Luteitalea sp. TBR-22: one gene and its partner. The protein of the gene in region 1 interacts with the protein of each later gene in a pairwise test. Links are inferred from orthologs where the notes say so. Each region holds a gene or a part of one and is shown in the gene's direction. Other genes may lie near its edges.

Evidence for each region.
Region 2: the proteins of priA (region 1) and TBR22_RS12940 interact in binary tests that used the Escherichia coli proteins (3 or more experiments, as listed by UniProt). The link is inferred for Luteitalea sp. TBR-22 from one-to-one orthologs.

Annotation. Positions count from the first base shown.
Region 1 is NZ_AP024452.1:3,471,621-3,486,100, reverse strand. The notes cover bases 46-3,181. They hold priA (primosomal protein N'), read left to right. Parts: upstream 46-445; coding sequence 446-2,917; downstream 2,918-3,181. Other genes in these bases: TBR22_RS14440 (site-2 protease family protein), read right to left, coding at 3,062-3,181; TBR22_RS14450 (uracil-DNA glycosylase), read left to right, coding at 46-446. In the rest of the region: more of TBR22_RS14450, read left to right, coding at 1-45; more of TBR22_RS14440, read right to left, coding at 3,182-4,111; TBR22_RS14435 (HU family DNA-binding protein), read right to left, coding at 4,125-4,397; ribosome biogenesis GTPase Der, read left to right, coding at 4,459-5,883; TBR22_RS14425 (MerR family transcriptional regulator), read left to right, coding at 5,917-6,432; TBR22_RS14420 (LLM class flavin-dependent oxidoreductase), read right to left, coding at 6,487-7,494; TBR22_RS14410 (hypothetical protein), read left to right, coding at 7,842-9,233; TBR22_RS14405 (hypothetical protein), read right to left, coding at 9,277-9,645; TBR22_RS14400 (DUF1553 domain-containing protein), read left to right, coding at 9,718-12,900; TBR22_RS14395 (DUF1501 domain-containing protein), read left to right, coding at 12,911-14,374; TBR22_RS14390 (DinB family protein), read right to left, coding at 14,471-14,480.
Region 2 is NZ_AP024452.1:3,129,591-3,143,841, forward strand. The notes cover bases 11,320-14,226. They hold TBR22_RS12940 (single-stranded DNA-binding protein), read left to right. Parts: upstream 11,320-12,480; coding sequence 12,481-12,972; downstream 12,973-14,226. Other genes in these bases: ybgF (tol-pal system protein YbgF), read left to right, coding at 11,320-12,225; TBR22_RS12945 (aldo/keto reductase), read left to right, coding at 13,078-14,058. Also shown: TBR22_RS12880 (cation:proton antiporter), read right to left, coding at 1-1,448; TBR22_RS12885 (ParB/RepB/Spo0J family partition protein), read right to left, coding at 1,743-2,606; TBR22_RS12890 (ParA family protein), read right to left, coding at 2,632-3,390; TBR22_RS12895 (bifunctional nuclease family protein), read right to left, coding at 3,477-3,959; tRNA (N6-isopentenyl adenosine(37)-C2)-methylthiotransferase MiaB, read right to left, coding at 3,956-5,293; DNA repair protein RecN, read right to left, coding at 5,283-7,016; TBR22_RS12910 (MotA/TolQ/ExbB proton channel family protein), read left to right, coding at 7,175-7,927; TBR22_RS12915 (biopolymer transporter ExbD), read left to right, coding at 7,949-8,413; TBR22_RS12920 (TonB family protein), read left to right, coding at 8,421-9,224; TBR22_RS12925 (hypothetical protein), read left to right, coding at 9,221-10,651; TBR22_RS12930 (OmpA family protein), read left to right, coding at 10,690-11,292; more of ybgF, read left to right, coding at 11,314-11,319. UniProt on the Escherichia coli protein: Plays an important role in DNA replication, recombination and repair. Binds to ssDNA and to an array of partner proteins to recruit them to their sites of action during DNA metabolism. Acts as a sliding platform that migrates on DNA via reptation.

The DNA of each region.
Region 1 (14,480 bases):
AGGGCGTCCCGTTCGTCGGTCGGGCGGGGCAGCTGCTCACGAAGATCATCGAGGCGATCGAGATGCGTCGCGACGACGTGTACATCGCCAACGTCATCAAGTGCCGGCCGCCTGGCAATCGCAACCCCGAGCCGGACGAAGTGGCGGTGTGCGAGCCGTTCCTCTTCCGGCAGATCGACCTCGTGCGTCCCCGCGTCATCGTCGCGCTCGGCAAGTTCGCCGCGCAGAGCCTGTTGCGCACCGACACGCCGATCACCAAGCTGCGCGGACGTGTCCACCAGTTCCGCGGCGCCACGCTCGTGCCGACCTTCCATCCCGCGTACCTGCTCCGCAGCCCGGACAAGAAGCGCGAGACGTGGGAGGACATGAAGCTGGTGCGCTCCCTCCTGCGACAGGCCCCCGGCGAGACGGGCCCCGCCGCAGTCGAGGGCGGCGAGGCGCGCTGATGCGCCTGGTCCGCGTGGCCGTGCCCGTCCCGGGGCTCGGCCTGCTGACCTATCGCCTGCCGGACGGCCTGCAGGCGCCCCGCGGCACGCGCGTCATCGTGCCCGTCGGCCCGCGCAAGGTCACCGGCCTGGTCACCCACGACAACGCCCCGCCAGACGACGTCCCGGACCGCTTGCGGGACGTGCTGGAGGTGCTCGACGACGTTACGTTCCTGCCCGAGCCGGTGGTGGACCTCGCGTTGTGGGTCGGCGAGTACTACCTCGCCGGGCCGGGCGAGGTGATCTCGGCGGCGATGCCGCCCAAGGGCTGGCTGCGCGGCGACATGACCCTCACCCTGGCCGAGGACGCGGGTGAGGTGGAGGTGCACGGTGCCTTCGAGTTGCCGCTCGACGATCAGGTCGACGAGGCGGTGCTCGCGCTGTTGCGCGAGAAGGGACCGGTCCTGCGGCGGCAGGTGCCACGTGCCGTCGCGACGCGCCTGCGTGCGACCGACGTGACGCCCGACGTGGTCTCGCGCGCCGTGCGTCGCCTGCTCAGGCTGGGCCAGGTGCGGCTGCAACCCGTGGTCACCGGGAAGGCCGACGCGGCGCGCAAGCGTCGGTGGATTCGGCCCACCGCGCTCGCCAGCGAGCCCGCGAGCCAGCGCCTCGGGGCACGACAGGCCGCGGCGTGCGCCGTGCTGGTGGGCTCACCCGAGGGCGTCGACGCCAACGTGCTGCGCGACCAGGGCATCGGCAGCGAGGTGGTGCGTCGGTTGGTCGCGATGGGCCTGGCCACCGTGGAGTGGCGCGCCGTGGAGCGCGACCCGTTCGCGAGCGGCTCGGCGGGCGTGTCCGACGCGCTGGCCGCGCCGGCATTCCTCCCGCTGACGGGCGAGCAGGAGGCGACGCTGGCGACGCTCGAGCCGCTGCTCGAGCGCGGGTTCCACGCGGCCTTGTTGCACGGCGTGACCGGCAGCGGCAAGACGCAGGTCTACCTCCGGCTGGCGCGCGCGGCGCTGGCGCGCAACCGCGGCGTGCTGCTGCTGGTGCCCGAGATCGCCCTGACCTCCGCCGTCGCGTCGCTGTTCCGGCGGGCGTTCGGCGAACGCGTCGCGATCCAGCACTCCGGGCTGTCCGACGGCGAGCGCTACGACCAATGGCACCGCATCCGCCGCGGCGAAGTGGACGTGGTCATCGGCACGCGATCGGCGGTGTTCGCGCCGCTGCCCGACGTCGGGCTGGTGATCGTCGACGAGGAGCACGACACCGCCTACAAGCAGGAGGAGAGCCCGCGCTACCACGGGCGCGACGCCGCGCTGGTGCGGGCGCGGGACGCCGGGGCGCTGGCCGTGCTCGGGTCGGCCACCCCGTCGCTCGAGACGTGGCGCCATGCGTCGGAGGGACGGTATCGCCTCGTGCAGATGCGGCAGCGTGTCAACGATCGCCCGCTCGCCGAGGTGGAGACCATCGACATGCGCGACGTGCTCGCCACCGAGGGGCCGGACGTCGTGTTGAGCCAGCCGTTGCGCGAGGCGTTGCAGGCGTGTGTCGCCCGTCACGAACAGGCGATGGTGCTCCTCAACCGACGCGGGTACGCGCCATCGCTGCTGTGTCGCGGCTGCGGCAACAGCGCCGAGTGCCCCAACTGCGCGGTGACGCTCACGGTGCATCGTCGCGCCGGACAGGTGCGGTGTCATTACTGCGGGTACGCAGCCGCGCTCCCGACGGCGTGCCCCTCGTGCAAAGGCGAGTTCCTCGAGTACACGGGTGTGGGCACCGAGCGGGTGGAGCAGTCGGTGCTCGAGGCGGTGCCGGGCGCGCGCGTGGCGCGGGTGGACCGTGACACGATGCAGCGGCGCGGCGCCATCGGGCAGGTGCTCGCGCGGTTCGCGCGTCGCGAGCTCGACGTGCTGGTCGGCACGCAGATGATTGCCAAGGGCCACGACTTCCCGCAGGTGACGCTGGTCGGCGTGGTGTCGGCCGACATCGGCCTCGGCGTCGCGGACTTCCGCGCTGCGGAGCGCACGTTCCAGTTGCTCACGCAGGTGGCCGGCAGGGCGGGCCGGGGGGACATCCGCGGCACCGCGTTGGTGCAGACGCTGCATCCGCACCACTATGCGATCGGCATGGCGGCGCGGCAGGCCTACGACGAGTTCGTGGTGCGCGAGATGGAGTACCGCGAGCGCATGCGGTACCCGCCCTGGCTGTCGCTGATCAACATCGTGGTGCGGCACGCGTCGCTGGCGACCGCGCTCAAGGAGGCCGGACAGCTTGCCGACACGCTGCGGTCACTCGCGGCGGAGCGCTTCGGCGTGCTCGGGCCGGCGCCGGCGCCGCTCGGGCGGTTGCGCGGCGAGTCGCGCGTGCAGCTGTTCCTGAAGGGCCGCGACCGCGCGGCGATGCGTCAGGCGACCCGCCAGGCGATCAGCGGGATGCCGTCCTTGCAGAAGCGCGTGACGGTCGACGTCGATCCGCTGACGATGCTCTGAGGGTGGTCATTTGAAATTTGAAATTTGAAATTCTCGCGGGCGACGGCCTTCGGCCGGTCGCCCCGCTTGGCGCCTTGAGCGGCACGGCCGACAGGGCGGCCGCCGATCAATTTCAAATTTCGAATTTCAAATTGCTCGTGTCAGCTACCGGCCGCCGACGAAGTCCATCGGGCTGATCGGCACCGGCGTGAAGCTGAGGGCGAACATCGCCACGGCGACGACGGCCAGGGCGAGGCGCACGTTCCCGATGGGCAGGTGTTCCTCGCCGACCGGCGGGTGATCGAGGCCGAACGCGTAGGTCATCAGCACCAGCAGCACCGTCCACACCGCCCAGCTGTACGACACGAACACGGCCAGCCCCAGCAGGATCAGGACCGACACGAGCGTCACGTAGCGCGAGGCGCGTCCGACGATCGCGTGCACGATGTGGCCGCCGTCGAGTTGCCCGGCCGGAAAGAGGTTGAGGGCCGTCGCAAGCAGGCCGAACCACGCGGCAAAGCCCGTGGGGTGCATCACGAACAACGCACGGTCCGGCAGGGCGCCGAAGTAGAACTTCTGCAGCAAGGTCAGCAGCAGCGGATCGCCGAGGTTGAGTCCGCCCTGCAGCGCGAACTGGCGGGGCAGTCGCACGACGTACGAATGCGAGACGCCGTAGATGGCCAGGGGCAGCAGCACGAGGAAGCCGGCCAGCGGACCGGCGATGCCGACATCGAAGAGGGCGCGTCGGGTGCGCGGCAGCGCCATCCGGATCACCGCCCCGAGCGTACCGACGATCGAGAACATCGGAGCCGGCACGAAATACGGGAGCGATGCCGGGATCCGGTAATATCGACACGCGAAGTAGTGCCCGAGTTCATGCGAGCCGAGGATCAACAGCGCCGGCACGCTGAACCAGAGGCCGCCGAGCAAGGCCACGGGGGCCGTGACCACCACTCGCCGCGTGCCCACGGCCGAGACGTAGTTCAGGAAGAAGCTCGATCCGGCCCACGTCATCGTGACGAACGTGAGCACGAGCAGCAGCAGGTGGACCCAGCCGCGTGAACCGATGCGGACGGGGGCTTCCACGGGTGGCGTGAGTGGGCCGGTCGTCCACGCCTGATCCTGCGCCGACCAGCGAACCTGGCGCGCGTCGGAGAACGGATCCGGTTCGTCGCCGGGGCCGAAGGGGGGCGGAGGCAGGGGAGGCGTGGACACGGGCGGAGGAAGTTCAGCCGCCGATGTTCTGGAGATCCTTGCCCGGCTTGAACCGGATGGTGCGGCCCGGCGGGATGCGCACCTCCTTGCCCGTCCGGGGGTTGCGGCCAATGCCGCGCTTGCGGGGCTTCACCTGGAAGACGCCGAAGCCGCGCAATTCGATACGCTCGCCACGTTTCATGGCCTCGCGCATCGCCTCGAAGACGGCCTCGACGGCGATCTCGGCCTTCACCTTGGTGATGTCGGCAATCGTCGCCACTTCGTTGATGATGTCGACCTTGATCATCGTCAGCCGCTAAGAAGCATAGATTCAGGGGTTTAGCAGTGTCAATCCGCAAGATGCCCGCATGACAGGACCCTCCGCCCGCGCGCTGCCCACCGTGGTGCTCGTCGGACGCCCCAACGTGGGGAAGTCGACGCTCTTCAACCGCATCACGCGGACCCGCCGCGCCATCGTCAACGCGATGGCCGGGACGACGCGCGACGTCCTCGCGCACGAGGCGTCCTGGAACGAGGTGCCGTTGCGCCTGGTCGACACCGGCGGCATCTTCGGCCACACCGAGGATCCGCTGCACGACATGGTCGTGGAACACGGCAAGCGCGCCATTGCGCAGGCCGACCTCATCATCTTCGTGGTCGATGGCCGCGAAGGTCGCCTGCCGGGCGACGACGAGATTGCGGCCGCCGTGCGCACGACCAGCGCGCCGGTGCTGCTCGCCGTCAACAAGGCCGACGACAAGCGCGCGCGCGACCGCATGTACGAGTTCTTCTCGTTCGGCTTCGACCACGTCTTCGAGATCGCGGCCGAGCACGGCACGGGCGTGCCGGAACTGCTCGACGAGGCGCTGGCGCAGCTGAAGGCGGCCGGCAAGGTCGGCCGCAGCGGCAGCGAGGAGAACCCGGACGAGATCGCGGTCGCCATCGTCGGCCGGCCCAACGTCGGCAAGTCATCGCTGGTCAACCGGCTCCTGCGCGAGGAGCGGCTCATCGTCAGCGACATCCCCGGCACCACGCGCGACGCCATCGACACCGTGCTGCAGTGGCACAAGCGGACGTTCCGCATCGTCGACACGGCCGGGATCCGGCGGCCGGGCAAGGTGGCCAGCGCTCACGCCGTCGAGATGGTCAGCGTGCTCACGGCCAAGCGCGCCATGGAGCGGGCCGACGTCGCCGTGCTCGTGATCGATGCGTCGCAGGGCGCCACCGACCAGGACGCGGCCATTGCCGGTGAGGCGGAACGCCTCGGCTGCGGGATGATCATCGCGGCCAACAAGTGGGACCTCACCAAGGGGGAGGGCGACCGCTACTACAAGGATTTCGACGAGGAGCAGCGCTTCCGGATGAAGTTCCTCGACTACGCGCCGCTGCTGCACATCTCGGCGCTCACCGGCGAGCGCGCGCCCAAGCTGCTCGAGACCGTCGATCGGGTGGCCGCGGCCCGCAAGAAGCGCGTCACGACGGGCGAACTCAACCGCTTCGTCGAGCGCCTCGCGCGCGAGCATCCACCGTCGAGTCCCGACAAGAAGCACGTCAAGATCCTCTACGCCGCACAGACCGGTGTCGCGCCGCCCCAGTTCGTGTTCTTCACCAACGTGGCGACCGGCTTCCACTTCTCGTACGAGCGCTTCCTCATCAACAGCCTGCGCGAGACCTTCGGGTTCGAGGGCACGCCGATCCGCATCAGCGTCCGCAGGCGCGAGGGGCGTCGTCAGAGTCCGAAGGGCGAAGAGGGCAAGAGGGTCAGGAAGGCACGACCGACGTCGAAAGACTGAACGTTCGCCTTTGACAGGTCCTATACTTTCACCGTGCCCGACGTGGTGATTCCGGACAAGCCCGCGTTCAAGGCCGGGGAAGTGTGCGAGCTCGCGCAGATCCAGCCGTACGTGCTGCGCTCGTGGGAATCGGAGTTCCCCGACCTGGGGTTGTCGAAGACCCCCGGCGGCCCGCGAATCTACAGGCGCGCCGATGTCGAGCGGGTGCTGCGCATCCGTGAGCTCGTCTTCACCGAAGGGCTGACGCTCTCGGGCGTCCGCCGTCGCTTCGAGGCCGAGCAGCCACCGGCCCCGGACGACCTCTTCACCCTCGCCGCCGAGTTGCAGGCCGCCGAAGCCGCCAACGCCAGGCCGGTGACCGGCCGGGGTGCCCCGGCGCGGGAGGTGGCCGCTCCGGTCGTCGCCTCGGCGCCCGAGCCGGTCGTGTCCGAGGAGGCGCGTCTGAAGCTGGCCAAGGTCAAACAGGACATGCGCTCGCTGCTGGACCTGCTGGGGCCGCCCGGCGCGACCCCGCCCCCGGCGCCCGCCCGGCGCTCGCGACGCGCCTGATCCGCTGCTGCCCGGGACCGGCCAGGGTTCCTCCCTCCGCCCCGCGCCCGCTCGTCAGCCTCGCCAGGCTTCCATCAACCGCGTGTAACTCGCGCGACGTTCTGCGGTGTCGTGGACCACGGTGGTGACCATCACCTCCGATGCCCCGAAGGCGCGCGCCAGACCGCGTGCCTGTTCGGCCACGTCCGCGGCGGTGCCGAGCAGCAGGCGACTGCGGACGTGACCGACGATGGCGCGGTCGCCGGCGGTGAAGGCGTAGGCGCGTGCTTCCGCGACCGACGGCACCCGCTGGTGCACGTCGCCCCCGAGGAACCGCACCCAGAGCAGGTCGCCGCTCGACGCGAGGTCCTCGGCATGCGCCCTCGACTCGCCGCAGATCGCCGACACGGCCAGGATGGCCTCGGGTGACTCCCGTCGCGGCGTCGGGCGGAATGCGGTGCGGTAGATCTCGAAGGCTGCGAGCGCCGGGGCGGGGTCGATGTGGTACGCGAAGGCGAAGCCGAGTCCCAGCGTCGCCGCCAGTCGCGCCCCGAACGTGCTCGAGCCCAGCATCCACACCGGCGGGGCAGGCACGCCCGTCGGCATGGCGAGCACCGCACGACCGCCATCGGCGGTCGGCGCGTCCTCCAGGTAGGCGAGCAGGTCCTGCACGCGGTCCGGAAAGTCCTCGGCCATGAGGGCCTGAGGCGAGCGGCGCAATGCCAGCGAAGTGCGCTGGTCCGTGCCGGGGGCGCGACCGATGCCGAGGTCGATGCGACCCGGATGCAGGGCTTCGAGGACGCGGAACCATTCGGCGACCTTCAGCGGACTGTAGTTGGGCAGCATCACGCCGCCGGACCCGACGCGCAGGGTGCGGGTGGCGGCGGCGACCTGGCCGATGAGGATCTCGGGTGCCGGGCACGCGAGCGCGCCCGTGTTGTGGTGCTCGGCGAGCCAGAAGCGGTGATACCCGAGGGCCTCCACGTGCTGCGCCAACGTCACGGACTCGCGCAGGGCCGTTCCTGCCGTGGACCCGGACGGGAAGGGCGTGAGGTCGAGCACGGACAGGCGCGGCGAGGTCATGGAGCCATTGTGGAACGCCGGTCGCCCCTCGTGACCGGACCCTAGCCCCCGGCGCCTTGGTTGCGGTACACTCTGCGTTCGCGCCGTACGGCGCCGGTCGGGATGTAGCGCAGCCTGGTAGCGCACCTGAATGGGGTTCAGGGGGTCGCGAGTTCGAATCTCGCCATCCCGACCAATCCTCCCCCCCTCACAATTTCGCCACTCCGGTCGGCCGCCGCGGCCGCCGAGCCGTGCCGCGTGCCGCGTGCTGCGGGGGGGCGGGCTGTCGCCTGCGTAGCGGGGCTCGACGTGCCGATTACCCCGGGGATGCGACCCGCCCGTGGGGCGCGACGCGTCGCGTTTCACCGATGACCCGCCTCCTCGACGTGCTTTTGGGGTTGCTCGCCCTGTTCGGTCTACTCTCGCTGGCGGAGGGCAGCCTCGTCGCCGGCAGCGTGTCGATCCTCGTGGCGGGGGTCGGCGCCCTCGTCGTGCCTCGTGGCGCGGGCACGGCCAACCCGGCATGGGGCAGGGAAGCCGCCCACGTCGCCGACGTCATCGTCGACCAGGTGCTGTTCGATCACTTCGGGCTGAGCGACGCCGAACTCGAGGCGCTGGCGGCCGTCCTTCCCGAGCCGGTACGCGGCCCCGCGCCCTTCTGGTTCCTGTTGCATGCCGGCTGGCTGGTGCGCGAGGCCGCACGGCGACGGCACGGCGATGCCTTCGTCGAGCAGCTGCGCGCCGCCATGCGCGCGCGCCTGCGACTGAAGGGCGGCAATTTCGACGGCCCCCGGTGGTTTGCCACGCTCGACGGTGCGTTCACCCGTGCGGACGAGGCCATGCGACATCCCGAGGAGGGCGACCCGCCGCACACGCTGCGCGTCGCCCGCAGCCTGCTCGGCGCGAACGCGGGGAGTCCGTACGAGGGGCGCCTTGGCGTCGCCGCCGACGTGGACCGCCAACTGGCGACCTGCCTGCGCGCGCTCGAGGAACACCTGGCGCCGACGATCGATGCGCTGGCCGGGGTGGCGACGCCGGGCACAGCCACGCCTGCTGCCGAGGCCGCCTCGGCGGTCGTGGTGGAGGCAGGTCCACGCGAGCGTCTCCTCCTGCACCGCGATGGCAACGTGTTGTTCGCGCCCGAGCGCCGCGTCGTGACACCCGACGCCCTCGCGCAGGCCCGTGCCGACGACGCGCAGGAGTGCGAGGTCTTGCGGCAGCGCGCCGCCGACGTCCTGGCCGCCTCGGCCTCCGACGCGCATGGCTCGGACCCGACCCATTGCCAGGCACGGCTGGATGACCTGGCGGCGCTGATGGCGGCCTGCGCGCGCTACGGTTCGGCCGAGACGCTGGCGATCCGCGAGCAGTGCCGTACGGCGGCCCTCGACCTGGTGGGGGCGGCCCGCCACCGGCCGTCCTCGTCGCCCGAGCGCGATGCAACCTGGCAGGGATGGCTCGACAGCGAGGAGACACGCTTCAAGCGCCTGCCGGCGTCTTCGCCGGCGGACGGGATCGACGCCGTGCCCGAGGAGGACGTGGCGGCAATCGTCTGCTCGTGGACGCCCGACCGCATCCGCGACCTGGCCGCGCGCCTCGGCATCGACGGCCCGGAATGGCAGCGCCTGGTGCCACTGTGCGTGGAGCGCCTGCTGGCGGCCGAGCAGGAGGGGTATCCCGAAGAGCGCGTCGCCGAGCGGCTCGCCGCCCTTGGACGGCCGCGAGGGGTGCCGATGGGCCAGCCCGACGTCACGCCCGCCTGAGCCGCCGCGGTGGTGGTGCGCCGTGCGGCCGACGCCGCGGCCATCAGGTGCGCGGCGCTCGCCCTGCCGCCGCGAAGTGGTCGCGCGCCTTGCGCAGCGCCGCGACGCTCGGGCCACGGTGCCACAGCGTGATGCCGTGGAGCAGGTCGTGCGCCTTGCCCAGCGCCTCCCGTAGCAGGTCGGTGCCCTCGGGCAACGTCACGCCCGGGCGGTGCGCCAGCACGTCGAGTCCTTCGACGGCACGAGAGATGTCCGCGACCAGTTCATCGGCCAGCGCATCGAGGACGGGCAGGCGAGCCGCCAGGTCGTCGGTGTCGCGGGCGATCTCGATGACTGCCTGCACCCGTTGCTGCCAGCCACGCAGCGCGGCATGCACGGCGTGCACGTCGGTCGGCCTGGCGTGGTCGTTCACGGGCGCAACGCGGACAGGATGTCCATGGCGGTCTAGTTTGACAGCCTACCAACGGCTTCACAGAATGCGCGCATGACCTTCCTGCGGCGGGCGGCGTCGTGGGGGCTGGCGACCGGCCTCCTGGCCTCGGCCCTCGCTGCCGCGACGGCGGCCTCCGCGCCGGGCCAGGCGTCGTCGGCGGCGACCTCGACCCGCGTCTCGTTCACCCGCGACGTCCGGCCGCTGCTGTCGGACCGTTGCTTCCGCTGCCATGGCCCCGACCCGCGGACGCGCAAGGCCCGCCTGCGTCTCGACACCCGCGACGGGCTTTTCCAGGAACTCGAGGTCGGCACGGCGGTGGTCGTGCCAGGCGCGCCCGAGCGGAGCGAGTTGATCCGCCGCGTGTCCCTCGCGCCCGATGACGAGGACGTGATGCCTCCGGCCGACGCCCACCTGTCGCTCTCGGACGCGGAGAAGGCCCTGCTGCGCCAGTGGGTCGTCGAAGGCGCGGAGTTCCGCGGGCACTGGTCGTGGGAGCCGATCGTCGCGCCGGCCGTGCCGCCCACGTCCACGGGCCCGTCGCATCCGGTGGACGCCTTCGTGCGCGCCGCGCTCGCCGGGGACGGCATCGCGCCGTCGCCCCGCGCTGCGCCGGACGTGCTGCTCCGGCGCGTGACCTTCTCGCTCACCGGCTTGCCGCCGACGCCCGCCGAACTCGAGGCGTTCCGCGCCGACCCGTCCGAGGCTCGCTACGCAGCGGCGATCGAGCGCCTGCTGGCCTCGCCCGCGTACGGCGAGCGGATGGCGGCCGACTGGCTCGACCTGGCCCGGTACGCCGACACGTACGGCTACCAGGCCGACGTGACGCGGGACATGTCGCCCTACCGCGACTGGGTGATCGGCGCCTTCAACTCCAACCTGCCCTACGACCAGTTCCTGACGTGGCAGCTCGCGGGTGACCTGCTGCCGGGCGCGACGCGCGCGCAGCGGATCGCCACGGCGTTCAACCGCCTCCATCGCCAGACCAACGAGGGCGGCAGCATCGAGGCCGAGTTCCGCACCGAGTACGTGGCCGACCGCGTCAACACGTTCGGCACGGCGATGCTCGGCCTCGGGCTCGAATGCGCCCGCTGTCACGACCACAAGTTCGACCCGATCACCCAACGCGACTACTTCTCGCTGTTTGCGTTCTTCAACAGCATCGACGAGTCGGGCCTCTACTCGCACTTCACCAACGCGACGCCGTCGCCGTCGCTGCTGCTGTGGCCCTCGCACGCGCAGGAGGCGGCGCACGCGCGCGTGGTGCGCCGCATCGCCGCGCTCGAGCATCGGCTCGAGGGGCTCGCGCCTTCCACCGATCCGGCGTTCCAGCGCTGGCAGCGCAGCCCGTCGGCCATCGTGTCCCCGTCACCGATCGCCGCGTTCCCCTTCGACACCGTCGTGAACGGCACGACGCCCGGCCTGTCCGGAAAGGACAGCGCCACCCTCCAGGATGGCCCGGCACTGGTGGACGATGGGGAGGCAAGCGGCGGCAAGGCGTTGCGTTTCAGCGGCGACAACGCCGCCGTGCTCGGGTCGGTCCGTCAGTTCTCGCGCACCGACGCCTTCTCCGTGGCCCTGCGCATCAAGCCGACCGAGCGGCAGGATCGCGCCGTCGTGATTCATCAGTCGCGTGCCTGGACCGACGCGGGCAGTCGCGGATTCGAGCTCACCCTCGAGGACGGCCGGCCCTCGGCCGCGCTCGTGCACTTCTGGCCCGGCAACGCCATCGCCATTCGTGCGCGCGAGCCGTTGCCCCGCGGCGCCTGGTCCTCGGTGGTGGTCACGTACGACGGGTCGAGCCGGGCGTCAGGGCTCGCGCTCTACCTCGACGGCACGCCCGTGCCGGTCGACATCGTCCGTGACCGGCTCTACAAGGACATCCTGTACGACCCGGCGGCCGGCGACCTGCAGGCCAGGCCGACGCCGCTGACAATCGGTGCCCGCTTCCGCGACAGTGGATTCAGGAACGGGCTGGTCGACGACCTGCGCGTGTACGACGTCGCGCTGACGGCGGCGGAAGTCGCCGGACGTGTTCCCGGGGAGCCGCAAGCGGCGCGCGCCCATTACCTCGCGAGGGTGTCGCCCGAGGCGCAGCGGCTGCAGGCGCAATTGCGGCAGGCGCGGGTCGAGGAGCAGCGGCGAATCAGGCTCGTCCCGGAACTGATGGTGATGGAGGAACTGCCCGAGGCGCGTCCGGCGCACCTGCTCGCGCGCGGCGCCTACGACGCGCCCGGCCCGGTGGTGCCGCGCGACACGCCGGCCAGCCTGCCGCCCTTGCCGAAGGATCAGCCGCGCAACAGGCTCGGCCTGGCGCGCTGGCTCACCAGCCGCGACAACCCCCTCACGGCGCGGGTCGCCGTCAACCGCATCTGGAAGATGCATTTCGGTCGCGGCCTGGTGGCCTCGGCCGAGGACTTCGGCAGCCAGGGACGCCAGCCGACGCACCCCGAGCTGCTCGACTGGCTCGCCGCTCGCTTCATCGACAGCGGCTGGGACGTCAAGGCGATGCACCGCCTGATCGTCGGCTCGCAGACGTTCCAGCAGGCCTCCGACGCGTCTCCCGACCTGGTGCGACAGGATCCAGAGAATCTGCGACTCGCGCGCGGGCCGGCCGTGCGGTTGCCCGCCGAGCACGTGCGCGACAGCGCCCTCGCGGCGAGTGGGCTGCTGGTGCGGCGGGTCGGCGGGCGCAGCGTGAAGCCCTATCAGCCCGAGGGGCTCTGGGAGCAGTCGGGCACGGGGCAGAAGTACGTGCAGGATCACGGCGCCGCGCTGTACCGGCGCAGCCTCTACACGTTCTGGCGACGCACGTCGCCGCCGCCGTCGATGACGACCTTCGACGCGGTCTCGCGCGAGGTGTGCGTGGCGCGGCGCGAGACGACGCAGACGCCGCTGCAGGCGCTCGTGCTGTTGAACGACCCGCAGTTCGTCGAGGCGGCGCGGGTCCTCGCCGAGCGGTTGGTGCGCGCGCATCCATCCGACCCGGAGGCGCGCCATCGCGCGGCCTTTCTCGCACTGGCCGGCCGTCCGCCGACGGCCGCCGAGGCGCGGGTGCTCGCCGAGGCGGCCGCGCAGCAACGTCGGTTCGCGGCGGCCGATCCGAAGGCGGCCGCGCAGTGGCTCGCCGTCGGCGAGCGTCCGCGCGATGCGCGGCTGCCGGTCATCGACGTCGCGGCGACGATGGCCGTGACGACGTTGATCATGAACACCGAGGCCTTCGTGGTCACCCGATGAGGCGGGCCGGATGAGCATCCATCACTGCACGGGCGATCTGCCCACCGCCGGTCTCTCGCGGCGTGCGCTGCTGCAACGCGTCGGCATGGGCCTGGGCAGCGTGGCCCTCGGCAGTCTCGTGCACCCGCGCGTCGCCGCAGCGGCGGGCCCCACGGCGACGCCCGGCGTCCTCGGTCGCGCGCTGCACTTCACGCCTCGCGCCAGGCGGGTCATCTACCTGTTCATGGCGGGCGGCCCGTCGCAGATGGAGACGTTCGACGACAAGCCGGTACTGCGGGCGCGCAACGGCGAACAACTGCCCGATTCGGTGCGCCAGGGGCAGCGGCTCACGGGCATGTCCGGCAACCAGTCGTCGTTGCCGCTGGCCGGCTCGCAGTTCGGGTTCTCGCGGGCGGGCCGGTCGGGCACCTGGGTCTCCGACCTGCTGCCGCACACGGCGCGCGTGATCGACGAGCTCTGCGTCGTGCGGTCCATGTACACGGACGCGATCAACCACGATCCGGCGATCACGTTCTTCCAGACCGGGTCGCAGATCGCCGGGCGCCCGAGCATGGGCGCCTGGGTGCATTACGGCCTGGGCAGCGACACCGATGACCTGCCGGCCTTCGTCGTGCTGATCACGCCAGGAAAGGTCGATCAGCCGCTGTACTCCCGGCTGTGGGGGAGCGGCTTCCTGCCGTCGCAGCATCAGGGGGTGCAGTTCCGCAGCGGCAAGGACGCGGTCTTGTACCTGGCCAATCCTGCCGGCGTGAGTCCGCAGTCACGGCGCGCGCTCCTCGACCGCTTGCGCGACCTGCAGGCCGAGGCAGCGGCGCAGATCGGCGATGCGGAGGTCGACGCGCGCATCGCACAGTACGAGATGGCGTACCGGATGCAGGCCAGCGTGCCGGGCGTGATGGACTTGTCGGGCGAGACCGCGGAGACCTTCGAGCTGTACGGCCCCGACGCGCGGCAGCCGGGCACCTTCGCCGCCAATTGCCTGCTCGCGCGGCGCCTCGCCGAGCGGGGCGTGAAGTTCATCCAGCTGTATCACCAGGGCTGGGATCAGCACGACAGCCTGCCGAAAGGCATCGAGCGGCAGTGCCGCGAGACCGATCGCGCGAGCGCGGCACTGGTGACCGACCTGAAGCGACGCGGCCTGCTCGACGACACGCTCGTGGTGTGGGGCGGGGAGTTCGGTCGTACCAGCTATTCGCAGGGGAAGCTGACGGCGACCAACTACGGGCGCGATCACCATCCGCGCTGCTTCTCGATGTGGATGGCCGGCGGCGGCGTGAAGGCCGGCTACGTGCACGGCGCCACCGACGACTTCGGCTACAACATCGTCGACGGCGGCGTCCACGTGCACGACCTGCACGCGACGATGCTGCGGCTGCTCGGCGTGGACCACGAACGGCTCACGTACTTTCACCAGGGCCGCCGGTTCCGGTTGACCGACGTGCACGGGAAGGTCGTCGACGCGCTGCTGGCGTAGCGCGCGCTGCCTGCCGACCTGAAGGTCGGCAGGTACGAGCAGAAATGCGTAGGCGTCGACCTTCAGGTCGACGCGCACGCATGGTCGGAGCCTGTCCTACTGCTCG
Region 2 (14,251 bases), 340 kb from region 1 along the record:
ATGGCTTCGGTGACGCTCACGACCGGCACCGTCACCAGCACGAGCCGCGCGTGGGCGACGTGTGCCGCCTCGAGCACGACCGCCTGAGTCGCGTCACCGAACACCACGGTCAGCCCGTCCTCCCGGGCCTGTTCGAATCGGCGATAGTCCAACTCGAGCAGTACCGCAGGCAACTGCAGGCGGCGCAGGAAGGTCGTCGTGAAGCGGCCCACGCGACCGCCGCCCACGATGACCACGTGGTCGCGCACGCCGGCGGCTGGCATGTTGATGGTGTGAACCGGCTCGGTGTCGGACCGCCGTCGCCACCAGGCGTAGACCGGCGAGGTGAGTCCGGACACCAGCGGCGTCAGGACCATGCTGAGGACGGCCGTGTTCAGGAGCAGCGCGAACGCCGAGGCATCGAGGCCCCCGGCGGCCAGGCCGACCTTGCCGAGCACGAACGAGAACTCGCCGATCTGCCAGAGGCCGAGCGCGACGGCCAGCGGGACGACGTTCCGGTAGCCGAATGCGTACGACACGCCGCCCAGGATGAACGCCTTTCCGATCAGGATCGCCATCAGCAACAGCGCCACCGGCCCGGCCATCGTGAGCAACTGTCGCGGGTCGATCAGCATGCCTACCGAGGCGAAGAACAGCATGCCGAACACGTCGCGGAGCGGAATGATGTCGCTCAGCGCCTGGTGCGCGTAATCGGATTCGCTGAGGACCAGGCCGGCGACGAAGGCGCCGAAGGCGAAGGACAGGCCGAACAGGTACGTGACGTAGCCGATGCCGAGGCCGATCGCCGTGATGGCGAGCAGGAACAGCTCCCGTGACTGGCGGACGGCGATGAACTGCATCAGCCGCGGCAGGAACCTGGTGCCCACCACGACCATCAGCGCGAGGAAGATCACGGCCTTCACGCCCGCCGCGGCAACGGCTCGCAGACCCGCTTCCGGCTGCGAGAGGGTCGGCAGCAGGATCATCAGGGGCACCACCAGGAGGTCCTGGGCGATCAGGATGCCCACCATCACGCGGCTCGAGAGGGTGCCGAGCTGCCCCTGAGCCATCAGGGTCTTCAGGATGACCATGGTGCTGCTCAGCGAGATGGCGGCCCCCAGCCACAGGGACGGCCGCCAGTCCCACCCGAGCACGGACCCGACGCCGAAGCCGAGCAGTATCACCAATGCCATCTGGATCGGGGTTCCGATCAGGGCGATGGCGCGCACCGGCTGCAGTTGCTTGAGCGAGAACTCCAGGCCCAGCGCGAACAGGAGCAAAGCGACGCCGACCTCGGCCAGCAGCTCGATGTCGTGTGTGTTGGTGATCGCCTGGCCGATGGAATGGGGGCCGATCACCACGCCCGCGAGGATGTAGCCGAGGATCAGCGGCTGCTTGAGGAACTGCGCAGCGAGTCCGCCGGCGAGGCTGGCGACGATGACGATGGCGAGGTCGGCGGCGATGCCCATGAGCGCTCGGGCAGCATGGTAACGGAGGTGGGCGCGGCGTGCCGACCGGCGGCCGTCATTCGTTAGGTCGAATCACCTTAGAGCATCCACACACACCTTCAACAGGGATATTGTCGGACGCAAATGCAATGAGTCCGATAATACACATTATGTTAACTACAGGGTCTGAACCATTGAAGCCGGGTACTGCGTTGCGTCGTTTCGTTGGATGCCGCCCCCGCGTGCCCCGGCTGCCCTGTCGCTCCACCGAGGGCGTACTGACGCTCGAGCCGACTGGAATCTGAAGGCTGGGGCCTATTCGTCCTGAGCCGACGGCGCGTCGCTCTCCGCCCCTTCACCCGGGCGCTCGACCGCGAGTGATCGCTGCGCCTTCAGATCGTCAAGGATGCGCTCGAGGGTCTCGATGACCTCTTCAGGCTCGACGTCGGTCTTCTTGAAACTGAGCTGGAAGGCGAACTGCCTGGTCGGCGCCTTGTAGCTGAACGTGAACGGCTTGGGCCGGGCCCCGCCACGCCGGGCGGTCTTGCTCTTGACCTGCTCGCGGAGCTCCTGGCGCGTCATGCCACCGCTTCGCGACATCTGCTCGACCAGGGCTGCCATCTTCTCCGGTTCGCCTTGCCTAACTACCTGTAAAAGCAACGACTTGGAGGAAATGTCGGCCAGCCGACAAAGCTGCTTGATGTGCTCGGGCATCTGGTTCAGCGAGAGCGACTCGGTGATCACCGTGCGGCTCTTGCCAAGCTTCTGCGCGAGGGTCTCGTGTGTGTACCCGGCCTTCTGGCACAGGGCGTGGAGTGCTTCGGCCTCCTCGAACGGCGTGAGGTCCTTGCGCTGGATGTTCTCGACCAGCGCGATCTCGAGGATCCCCACGTCATCCACATCGCGGATGACCACGGGCAACTCCTCGATCCCGGCGCGGACGGCCGCCTGGTAGCGACGCTCCCCGGCGACGATCTGGAAGCGGGACCCGCGCTGCCGGACCACGATCGGCTCGATGAGGCCCTGTTCCTTCACCGACGAGATCAGCTCGGTGAGGTCCCCCATCACTTGCCGAGGCTGGTTGGGATTCGGGTCGATCTGCTCGATCGGAATCATGCGGCCCACGGGCGCACCAGCCGAAGCCGTGAGCGTCTCGACGTAATGCGCGTCATGGCGCATGCGCACCGATTCCGGCAATCCGCGCTTAGACACGGCTGAGAACCTCCTCGCTGACGCTGTAGTACTCCGACGCGCCCGACGACTCCGGGGCGAAGCTGAAGATCGCTTCCTTGTACGCCGGGCTCTCCTCGAGCCGCACGCTCTTCGTGATCACGGTCTTGAACACCTTGGGGCCGAACACTTTCTGGATCTGGTCACGGATGTCGCGCGCAAGGCTCGTGCGCTTGTCGTGCATCGTGATGAGCACGCCCAGCACCTGCAGCGACGGGTTCGCCCGCACCTGGACCTTGCTCACGGTTTCAAGCAGGTCGTCGGTGCCTTCGAGGGCGAAGTAGGAGGACTGGATGGGCACCACGAGGTGCGACGCCGCCACCAGGGCATTCACCGTCAACAGCCCGAGCGTCGGCGGGCAGTCGATCACGATGTAGGGGTACTCCGCCTCGAGCGGGGCGAGCTTTTCCTTCAGCCGGAAATGCGCGTCGAGTTCTCCCACGAGCTTGGCTTCGAGCTTCGCGAGCGCGATGCGAGCCGGAGCGATGCTCAGGTGCGGCTGGTTCGTTGGCCGGATCACCGAGGGCAGAGTGGCCCCGCCCTCCCCCGTCAACGCCTCGAACATGTTCGGCCCCACGGCCGCCATGTCGAGGAACGACATCGTGCTGTTGGCCTGGGGATCGAGGTCGACGAGCAGCGTCGGCCGTCCCCGGAGGGCCAGGGCGGCAGCGAGGTTGATGGCGGTCGTGGTCTTTCCGACGCCGCCCTTCTGGTTGGCAATGGCCAGGATCATCTTGCGGCAAGTGGTCGTCGACGGTCGGCAATGAGGCGGCGGTCGAACGGAAGCGCCCCCGCGCATTCTACGGGATGCCCGCCCATTCACATCTTGTACTTGCCCATGTCCTCGGGATCGAGGCTCTCCAGCCAGTGCTGCAGACGCTCGGTGTCCTGCGGCGTCGGCGCCTCGAGCGGCCGGGCGTCCGACAGGACGTGCTCGGACACGTACACCGGCGCACGCGTGCGGAGGGCCAGCGCCAGGGCATCCGATGGCCGGGCGTCGATGGCCACGACCTCGCCCTGCACCGCGAGCGAGACCAGCGCGTAGAACGTGCCTTCGCGCACGTCCGTGATGTGCACTTCCGTCACCGTGCCGCCGAGCGCATCGATCACGTGCTTCAGCAGGTCATGCGTCATCGGCCGCGCCGACGCGCTGTTTTCCAGCTGAAGGGCCACGGCATGGGCCTCGAACATCCCGATCCAGATGGGGAGCGTCCGCTCCCCATCCTCGTCGCGCAGCACGAGGATCGGCATGTTGGTCACCGGGTCCATCATCAGTCCCTTGATCAGCATCCGCACGCTCATGAGACCTCCACGTCGACCAGTTCACCGCGCACGCTGTTGGGACCGGCGGCCGTGATGCGAACCCGAGCCAGCCGGCCCAGCAGCCCAGGCTCGCCAGGGAAGTTGACCACCGTGTTCCCGCTCGTCCGCCCCGACAGCTCATGGTCCCGGCGACGACTGGTGGCATCGACCAGCACGGTCTCGACCTTGCCGACCGACTGCTGGTGCAGCTCCGACTGGATGGCGCGCTGCAAGGCCTGCAGTTCGACGATGCGTCGCGTCTTCTCGTCCTCGGGCACGTCGTCTGGCATCCGCTTGATGGCCAACGTTCGCGGCCGCGGCGAGTACTTGAACGAGAACATGCTGTGGAAGCGGACGGCCGCCGTGAGGCTGAGGGTGTCCTCGAAGTCGGCAGCGGTCTCCCCCGGGAAGCCGACGATCATGTCGGTGCTGAGACAGATGCCGGGCACCGCCTCGCGCACCTCCTGGATGATCTCCAGGTATCGCTCACGCGAGTACCGCCGACGCATGGCCGCCAGCACCCTTGTGGAGCCGGACTGGACCGGCAGATGCAGGTGCCGACACACCTTCGGCAGGGTCCGGTACGCCTCGAGCAAGCGCGGGGTCACGTGACGCGGATGGGGACTGGCAAAGCGGATGCGCTCCACGCCGGGCACGTCGTGGACCTTCGCCAGCAGCCCCGCGAAATCGCAGTCGGCATCGTCTGGGGCCTGGTAGTGGTTGACGATCTGCCCCAGCAGCTGGATTTCGCGGTGCCCGCGCGCGGCGGCTTCGCGCACCTCGGCCAGGATCTCGGCCGACGGCCGCATCCGTTCGTGACCGCGCGTGTAAGGCACGACGCAGAAGGCGCAGAACTCGTTGCAGCCCTCGATGATGTTCACGTAGGCCTTGACCGAATCGGCGCGGCGCGCGATTCCCAGCGGGAACGAGACGTCCTCGTGGGGATTGATGTCCACCTGCGGCCCCACCGTCTCTTCGAGGGCGCGGGTCACGAGCATCGGGAGCTGCTTGACGCGTTGGGTGCCGACCACCACGTCGATGAGACGCGACCGCTTCAGGAGCGCGGCCCCCTCCTGTTGGGCGACGCAGCCGGTGACGGCAATCACCGGGCTGTTGCCGACGGCCTGCGCGGCCTCACGGAACTCGCCGAGGCGCGTGAACAGCTTCTCTTCCGCGCGCTCACGCACGCTGCAGGTGTTGATGACGATCACGTCGGCGTCTGCGGGATCGGCGGTGGCCTCGAATCCCGCGGACTCGAGCAGGCCGGCCAGCCGTTCGCCGTCGTGCATGTTCATCTGGCATCCGTAGGCCTCGACCAGGTACTTACGCGCCACGTCCCCGTCCCCTCCGACTCGCCGCCGCAGTTTCGCTTTCGCCTTTTGCTGCGGCTTCGCTTTCGCCTTTCGCCTTTCGCCCCGGGAGGACCTTCGCCTCGACCGTCTTGGCGTGCAGCAGCGTCCTGGCCCCCTCGAGCATCGGGGCCGAGGTGTCGCCGGCCATCATCCGGGCAATCTCCTCCACCCGCGCGTCCCCGTGCAGGTGCGTCGCCGTCGTCTGGGTCCGGCCGGCCACGACCTGCTTGGCGATGTGGATATGGGCGTCGGCATATGCCGCCACCTGCGGCAAATGCGTCACGCACAGCACCTGCGCCCGGCCCGACAGTGCTCGCAATCGGGCACCAACCGCGTCGGCGACGCGCCCACCGATCCCGGCGTCGACCTCGTCGAAAATCAGGGTCCGCTCCGTCGCCTCGGGCGCATCGAGGACCTTGACGGCGAGCATCACCCGGGACAGCTCACCGCCGGAGGCCACCCGTGCCAGCGGCCGCGGCGCCTCGCCCGGGTTGGCCGAGAGCAGCAACTCCGCGCGGTCGATGCCGGTGACCAGCCATTCGCCTTCCCCTGTTGCCGCCTGGAACCGGAAGGACACGTCGGCGTGAGGCATCGCGAGATCGGCCAGTTCGCGACGCAGGTGCGCCGTGAAGGGGCCCGCGGCTGTCTGCCGCGCCGCCGAGAGTTCGCGCGCCTGCGACAGGTACGTCGCGGCGGCCTCGTCGGCCGCAGCCTGCAGGGCCGACAGCTGCCCTTCCGGCTGCTGGAGGGCGGCCAACTGCTCGCCCAAGGTCCGCTGACGCGTCCGGACATCGGCAAGGCTCGGCCCGTACTTGCGCTTCAGGCGCTCGAGTGCGGCAAGTCGATCCTCGACTTCCTGCAGGCGCTCCGGAGACGCGTCGATGCCGGAGACGTACTGCCGCAGGAAGAACGCCAGGTCGTCGAGTTGCGCCTTGAGGCCGTCCCGCTGGGAGGCGTAGGCCTGCGCGGCCGGGTCGAGGTGGGCGAGCTCGTCGACGCGCTTCCACACGACGGCCAGGCTCTGCAGAGCCGAGTGCTCTCCTTCGTAGAGCGCCTCGTACGCCTCCCGCCCGAGTCGCTGCAGGCGGTCGGCATTGGAGAGCACCAGACGAGTCGCCGCGAGCTGCTCATCCTCGTCGTCGAGCGGCTGCACCCGGTCGATTTCGCTCAACTGGAACGACAGCAGGTCGATTCGCGCGGACCGTTCGCGGGCATCCATCTGCGTGGCCGCCAGGGCGTCCCTGGCGGCGACCCACGCGCCGTGCGCCCTGGCGACCGCCGCCCGCGGCTCGGCCAGCCCTGCCACCCGGTCCAGCAGGTCGAGGTGCGTCTCGGGCAGTTGGAGGGTCTGGTGCTCGTGCTGGCCGTGCAGGTCCACCCAGCCGGACACGCGCTCGCGCATCGTGCCCGCCGTGACCAGCACGTCGTCGATGAACGCGCGGGACCGGCCCTCGGCCGAGACCTCGCGCCGCACGATGACCTCGGCGCCGCCCGGCGTGGCGATGATGGCCTGCACGGAGGCCACGGCCGCGCCCGTACGGACCATGTCGGCCGACGCGCGGCCGCCGAGGAGCAGGCCGATGCCCTCCACGAGGACGGACTTGCCGGCCCCGGTCTCGCCGGTGAGGACGGTCAGGCCGTCGCCGAGCGACAGGTCGAGGGCCTCGATGACCGCGAGGTGACGGATGCTGAGAAACCGGATCATGGACGAGGGGACGCAGGTCGACCGCTGGGACTGACGGGCCCGCCGAATGACCAGAACTGCAACGATATCATGGAGTTGACCCCTGTTTTCGGGGCGTGGTACGCTTGCATGTTCGCGCCTTCCCAGCGGCGCATCCATCATGCATAGCGGAGGCCTGTTTGCAGACGCTCTGGGTGTGCGCTCTTGCCCTGCAGGAGCTGGCCGGGCCCGCGGCGGAGACCGCGGAATCGGCGACTGACGTCATTTCCCTCGTCACCCGGACCGGGCTCATCGAGCAGCTCGTCCTCGCCCTTCTCGTCCTTTTTTCGGTCGTGTCCTGGGGCATCGTCGCCTACAAGGCATGGGCGTTCCGCAAGGCCGACGCGCAGACGCGCCAGTTTCTGGACGTCTTCCGCCGCAGCAGCAAGTTCTCCGAGGTCCAGGCGGTGTGCCGGTCGCTCGGCGAGAGCCCGCTCGTGGGGCTGTTCCAGGCCGGCTACGGCGAGCTCAACGCGCAGTTGCGTGGGACGGGCGACAAGCCGGCAGCGGGCGTGCCTCGTCCAACGCTCAAGAGTCTCGAGGCCGTGGACCGCGCGCTCCTGCGCGCCAGCGGCACCGAGTTGGCCAAGCTCGAGGAGCGCGTGGGATTCCTGGCGACGACGGCGAGCATCACGCCCTTCATCGGACTCTTCGGGACGGTGTGGGGGATCATGACGGCGTTCCAGGCGATTGGCGCGGTGGGATCCTCCAACCTGGCCGTGGTAGCGCCGGGCATTGCCTCGGCCCTGATCGCGACGGCTGCCGGCCTGTTCGCGGCCATCCCGGCCGTCTACTTCTACAACCACTTCACCGCCAAGGTACGCGGGTTCGCATCGGCGATGGAGGACTTCTCGCTGGAGTTCCTCAACATCTCCGAGCGCAACTTCACCTAGGCCCCGTCCCGGACAGACCACATGCCCAAGGTACAAGCGGCAGGCGGGGGTGGGATGGGGCGGGGACGGCGCGGGCGGATGGTCGCCACCACCGCGCTGGCCGAGATCAACGTCGTCCCGCTGGTGGACGTCATGCTGGTGCTGCTGATCATCTTCATGGTCGCCGCGCCGATGATGACGCGCGGCCTCGACGTCAACCTCCCGGTGGCGCGTCGGTCGCAGAACCTGAGCAACGAGCGCGTCTTCGTCACGATCCCGCTCTCGTTCGGGCAGGACCGGCGCGTGCAGTTGAACGAGGAGTTCATCCGCGTCGACGTGCTCGGGGAACGGATGCGCCAGACCCTGCAGGGCAAGTCCGACAAGTCGGTCTACCTCCGCGCGGACGGCGCCGTCACGGTGCAGCAGACGATGACGGTGATGGACGCCCTCAAGGCCGCCGGCGTCGAGAAGGTCGGCCTGGTTTCCCGCCTGCCCGGGGAGCGATAGCAGACGCGTGGCTGCCCCGACGCCCTCCTTCGCGCTTGCCGGCGGGCCGTCCCTGCGACGGACCTCCGGCCCCGACGGCTTCAAGCGGATGGTGCTGCTGTCGCTGGCGGCGCACGCCGCGCTGATCCTGCTGGTGGCCCTGATGCCGTCCTCGTGGCGCACCCATCGCGACGAGCCGAAGAACGTGATGACGATCAGCCTCGGTGGCGCGCCCGGGCCGCGCGCCGGCGGGTTGACGACGATGTCGGGCCGTCCCGTGCAGCAGGCCGTCGAGCCGAAGCCCGAGGCCAAACCGCTCCCGGTCACTCCTCCCGCGGCCAAGCCGCCCGAGATGACCGAGCCGACCAGGACGGCACCGAAGGCCACCCCGAAGCCGGTCACCCCCCCGCAGACGACGACCGAGCAGGCCCGGGGCCGGACGCCGACCACCGGCGCGCGCGTCAGCGAGGGACAGGCCAAGGCCGACACCGGCGTCGTGAGCGACAGCATCGGCCTCTCGACCGGCGGTGGTGGTGCCGGCGGGCAGATCAACCTGGGCAACTTCTGCTGCCCGGGCTACGTGTCCGAGATGCTGCAGATCATCCAGCGGAACTTCCGACAGCAGCAGGGCACGACCGGCTCGACGGTGATGCGCTTCGTGATCGATCGCCAGGGCACGCTCAGCGAGATCTCGGTGGCGCGCACCAGCCGCAACTTCCTGCTCGACCAGGCGGCCCAGCGAGCGCTGGTGCTCACCAAGCTGCCGCCACTGCCGCGCGAGTACACGAACCCGACGCTGACGGTGAACCTGGAATTCAACTTCACCCCATGACGAAGACCGCTCCCCGCTTCCTCCTGACCGCGGCCCTCGGGGCCCTCGCCTCCACGGTGCTGGTGCTCGCCGCGCCGGACGTGCGGCAGGCCCCGACGACGCCGCCCGCGCAGCCGCCCGCCTCGCAGGCGCCACCCGCGGGCACGCCGCCGGCCACGCAGCAGCCCACCGAGATCTCCACGGCGATCTCGCTGAGCGGCGGCGCCGCGCCACGGCTCGCCGTGCCGTCGTTCATCGCCGGCGCCGACCTGAAAGGGCCGGCCGAGACCATCGCGCAGGTGCTCTGGGACGATCTCCGGTTCGAGCGCGAGTTCGACCTGATCCCTCGCGCCGCCTACGCGCCGATCACGCCCGCGACGTCGATGGAGACGGTGCCCTTCGCGCAGTGGAAGGAACTCGGCGCCAACTACGTGCTGATCGGCACGGTGCGCCAGAATGCCTCGAGCCTGACCGTGCAGGCACGCCTGTTCGACGTGTCGTCGCAGCGCAGCATGTGGGCCAAGGAGTACACGGCGTCGGCCAACAACCCGCGTGCGTTCGCCCACACCATCGCCGACGAACTGCACAAGGACACGCGCTCGCTCGCCGGCGTGGCGCGCACCAAGCTGGCCTTCGCCAGCGACCGCGATGGCGAGGCGGCGCGCGGCACGGTCGAGCAGCGCAGCATCAAGGAGATCTACATCGCCGACTACGACGGCGAGAGCCAGCGGCGGGTGACCGTCAACCGGTCGCTCGCGATCAACCCGAGTTGGTCGGCCGACGGGCGAGCCATCGCCTACACGTCGTACCGGCGCGGCTATCCGGACATCTACGTGTCCTACATCTACCAGGGCAAGATGGACCAGCCGGCCAACGGCACCGAGACGGTGCACAACTTCCTCCCGGCGTTCGCCCCCGACGGCTCGAAGATCGCGTTCATGACCAACCGCGACGGCAACATGGAGATCTACGTCGTCAACCGCGACGGATCGAACCTGCGCCGGGTCACCCGTCACCCCGGCAATGACTCGACGCCGACCTGGTCGCCGGCCGGCAACCAGATCGCCTTCACGTCGGACCGGTCCGGATCGCCGCAGATCTACATCGTCGATGCCGACGGCATCGGCCAGCCGCGCCGGATCACCAACGAATCGTGGGCCGACCGCGCCACCTGGTCGCCGGCCCCCTACAACGAGATCGCGTACGCCGGCCGCAACGGCCCCGGATTCGACATCAAGATCTTCGGCCTCGAGCAGGGCCAGATCCGTACGATCACCGACAGCACCGGCAGCAACGAGAGCCCCTCGTGGGCGCCCAACGGGCGGCACCTCGCGTTCGCCTCGACGCGCGCCGGCCGGACGCAGATTTTCACCATCGCCCGCGACGGCAACGACCTGCGCCAGGTCACCAAGTCGGGCAACAACGTGCAGCCCAGCTGGTCCCGCTGATTCCGATGCGGCCCCACGCCCACAAGGAGACGTCCCGCATGTCCGTTCGCCTCGTCCGCCTCATCGCCGTCTGCCTGGTGATGGTCGCCACCACCACGGCCTGCAGTCGCAAGAAGCCGCCCGTGGCGCGCCCGACGCCGCCCCCGCCGTCGGCCAGCACCACCGTGGGCAACGCCCCGCCGCCGCCCCCTGCCCCGCTGCCGGAGCCCGAGCCGCCAGTGGCCTCGGTGCCGGCCGAGCCGGCGATCGCCGGCAGCAACGTGGTGGACTACAACGCCCGGTCGCTCGACGAACTGAATCGCGAGTCGCCCCTGCAGCCCGTCTTCTACGGCTACGACAGCGCCGACGTCGCCGGCGACATGCAGGCGACCCTCCAGAAGAACGCCGACATCCTCAAGCAGTACCCGAGCTGGGTGGTGACCATCGAGGGCCACTGCGACGAGCGTGGGACCGCCGAGTACAATCTCACGCTGGGTGACCGGCGCGCGCAGGCGGCGCGTGCCTATCTGATCTCGCTCGGGATCCCGGCCGAACGCCTCAAGACGGTGTCCTACGGCAGTGAGTTCCCGTTCGACCCGGGCTCCACCGAAGAGGCGTACGCGAAGAACCGGCGTGCGCATTTCGTGGTGACCAGCAAGTAAGGCCGTACCCAGGAAGGCATCATGACGCGCATCGTGATCGGCGCCCTGACCGGCGTCCTGCTCATGGGGCTGGCCCTGCCGGCCCACGCCGCCAACCGCGAGCACCAGCAGTTGATGGCCGACATCCGCATGCTGCAGGAGCAGAACCAGCAGCTGCAGCTCGTGCTCGCGACCCTCGGCGACACGCTCAAGGCGCTGAACGCGAAACTGGACGATCAGGCCACGACCTCACGCAAGCAGTTCGCCGATCAGAAGCTGCTGATCGACAACCTGAGTGGCGACCTGCGCGTCGTGCGCGAGCGGCTCGACGAGAACAACACGCGGGTCGGGACGCTCGGGCAGGAACTCAACTCGTTGCGGGATGCGGTCAACGCGCTGCCCGCGCAGATCGTTCCCGCGCCCGTCACGATGGTGCCCGGCCCGAACGGCACGATGGTGCCCGCGCCGGCCCCGACGACGACTGCCCCCGGGGCCACCGCTCCGAGCGCCGCGCCCACCCAGCCGGCGCCGGCGCCGGTCGTGCCGACGGGCCCGGCCGGAGGCCTCTCTCCCCAGCGCATGTTCGACACCGCGCAGGCCGACTACGCCGCCGGCCAGTGGCCGCTGGCGATCTCGGGCTTCGAGCAGTTCATCCGCTCCTTCCCCTCCAGCGACAAGGCCGACGACGCGCAGTTCTACATCGGCGAGTCGTACCAGCTCGATGGCAAGTTCAAGGAGGCGGTCGGCGCCTACGAGAAGGTGATCGCCGATTACCCGAGCGGCGACCGTGTGCCGCAGGCGCTGTACAAGCGCGGCGTCGCACTGAGCCTGCTCGGCGACAACGATCGCGCCCGTGAGTCGTTCCAGCAGGTGATCAGGAATTACCCGCAGAGCGAGGTCGCCGTCCTGGCCAAGCAGGTGCTCGACGGCCTCAACCGGCGCCCGCGGGAGTAATTTGAAATTGGAAATTTGAAATTGATCGGCGGCCGGCCTCTCGGCCTTGCCGCTCGGGATGTTGCGAGGGGCAGCGGCGAAGCCCCGCCCCCCGAGAATTTCGAATTTCAGATTTCGAATTGCCGGTGTCAGAGACTGGGCGCGCACGTCGTCACTCTCGCGCCCATCGAGACATGGAGGCACAACTGGTACCCCCACGGGGTCGTGGGGGCGTGAGGGACCCGGGATGCCCGGGTGGAGAGAGAGCAGGCAGGCATGGGTAGCGTCAACAAGGCGATCCTGGTCGGAAATCTCGGGCGGGACGCGGAACTCAAGTTCACCGGCAACGGCTTCGCGATCGCGCGCTTCAGCATCGCGACCACGGATCGGCGCAAGGACAGCAAGACGGGCGACTGGGTCGAGAAGACCGAGTGGCACCGCATCGTGCTGCTCGGCAAGCAGGCCGAGTCGCTGCAGGATTACCTGAAGAAGGGCAAGCAGGTCTACGTCGAGGGCCGCATCGAGACCCGCTCCTGGGACGACAAGGACGGGCAGAAGCGGTACACGACCGAGATCGTGGCCGACCGCATCCAGTTGCTGGGTGGTGGCGGCGGTGGTCGCGGCGGTGGCGGCGGCCGCAGCGAGGACGACTACGACTACGGCGGCAGCTACGGTGGCGGGGCCGGCGCGGGTACCGCGTCGCCGGGTGGCAGCGCCGGCGGGTTCGAGCCGGTCGGCGGCGACAGCGACGACGACATTCCCTTCTAGCGTGCGAGCGATGCTCGCACCCTGGACGGAAGGCCGCGATGCCGAATGCCGCAATGCCTTAAGGTGTTGCGGCATTCGGTGCATCTGCGGCATTGCCGGCATTCCATGACCCGCCCCCTCGGCGCCACAGGCCTCCACGTCTCCCCCATCACGTTCGGCGCGATGCGCATCGCGGGCGACCGCCCGGACGGCGCGTCGTCGGCGCTGCTGCAGGCGCTCGAGCGCGGGATCACGTCGATCGACACGGCGCGCAACTACGGTGACAGCGAGGCGGTGATCGCCCGCACGCTGCGCGCGTGGCGCGGGCCGCGGCCCCTCATCGCGACCAAGGTCAAGCCGCGCGACATCTCGAACTGGCGCTTCTACGTGCCCATGGACGTCCAGTTCACGCCAGGCAGCATCGTCACCTCGGTCGAGGAGAGCCTCCGCACGCTCGGCGTCGACTGCCTCGACCTCGTGCAGTTGCACCAGTGGTACTACCGCTGGAGCCACGAGACCGCGTGGCTCGAGACGCTGCACGCCCTGCGCGAAGCCGGCAAGGTGCGCCACATCGGGGTCAGCGCCCAGGACCACGAGCATGACGGCGTGTTGAAGCTGGTCGACGACTGCCGCGTCGACGCCGTGCAGGTGGTGCTCAACGCGTTCGAGTCGCGGCCCCTGGTCAGCGTCGTGCCGCTGGCCGACGAACGCGGCGTCGGCGTCATCGCGCGATGCGTCTTCGACCACTCGGGCGCGCTGGCCGGCGCGGCCACGCGCGAGACGCTGGCGCGCGACGTCAAGCTCGCGCACGCCTCGCCCGAGGTCGTGGCCGAGTATCTCCGTCGCATCGACCGCCTTCGCGAGGACGCGCGCGAGCACGGCATGGACCTCGTGGAACTGTCCATCCGCTTCGGGCTGACTCACCCCGGGGTGTCGACCCTGGCCATCTCGCTCGCCGACGCCGGGCAGGTGGATGCGGCGCTGGCCGCGGCGGCCAGGGGGCCGCTTCCCGAGACGCTGTTCGACCGCGTGTGCCGCGAGCACGTCTGGGTGAAGAACTTCTACTACTTCTCCCGCGCCACCGTTGACGGCAACGCGCCGGTGTGAGCCGTCGGAGGCGCCTCGCGCCTCGAACGACCGCGGCGCCTCCCCGTCCGTCGCCCAAGGGCGACGGCTACCCCTGCGGCGTGTCCGTCCTGCGGCCTGTTGTCCGGCTGCCCCTGCGGCGTGTCCGTCCTGCGACCTGTTGTCCGGCTACCCCTGCGGTCCGTCCGGCGGTCTGCCCATCCGGCTGCCCCTG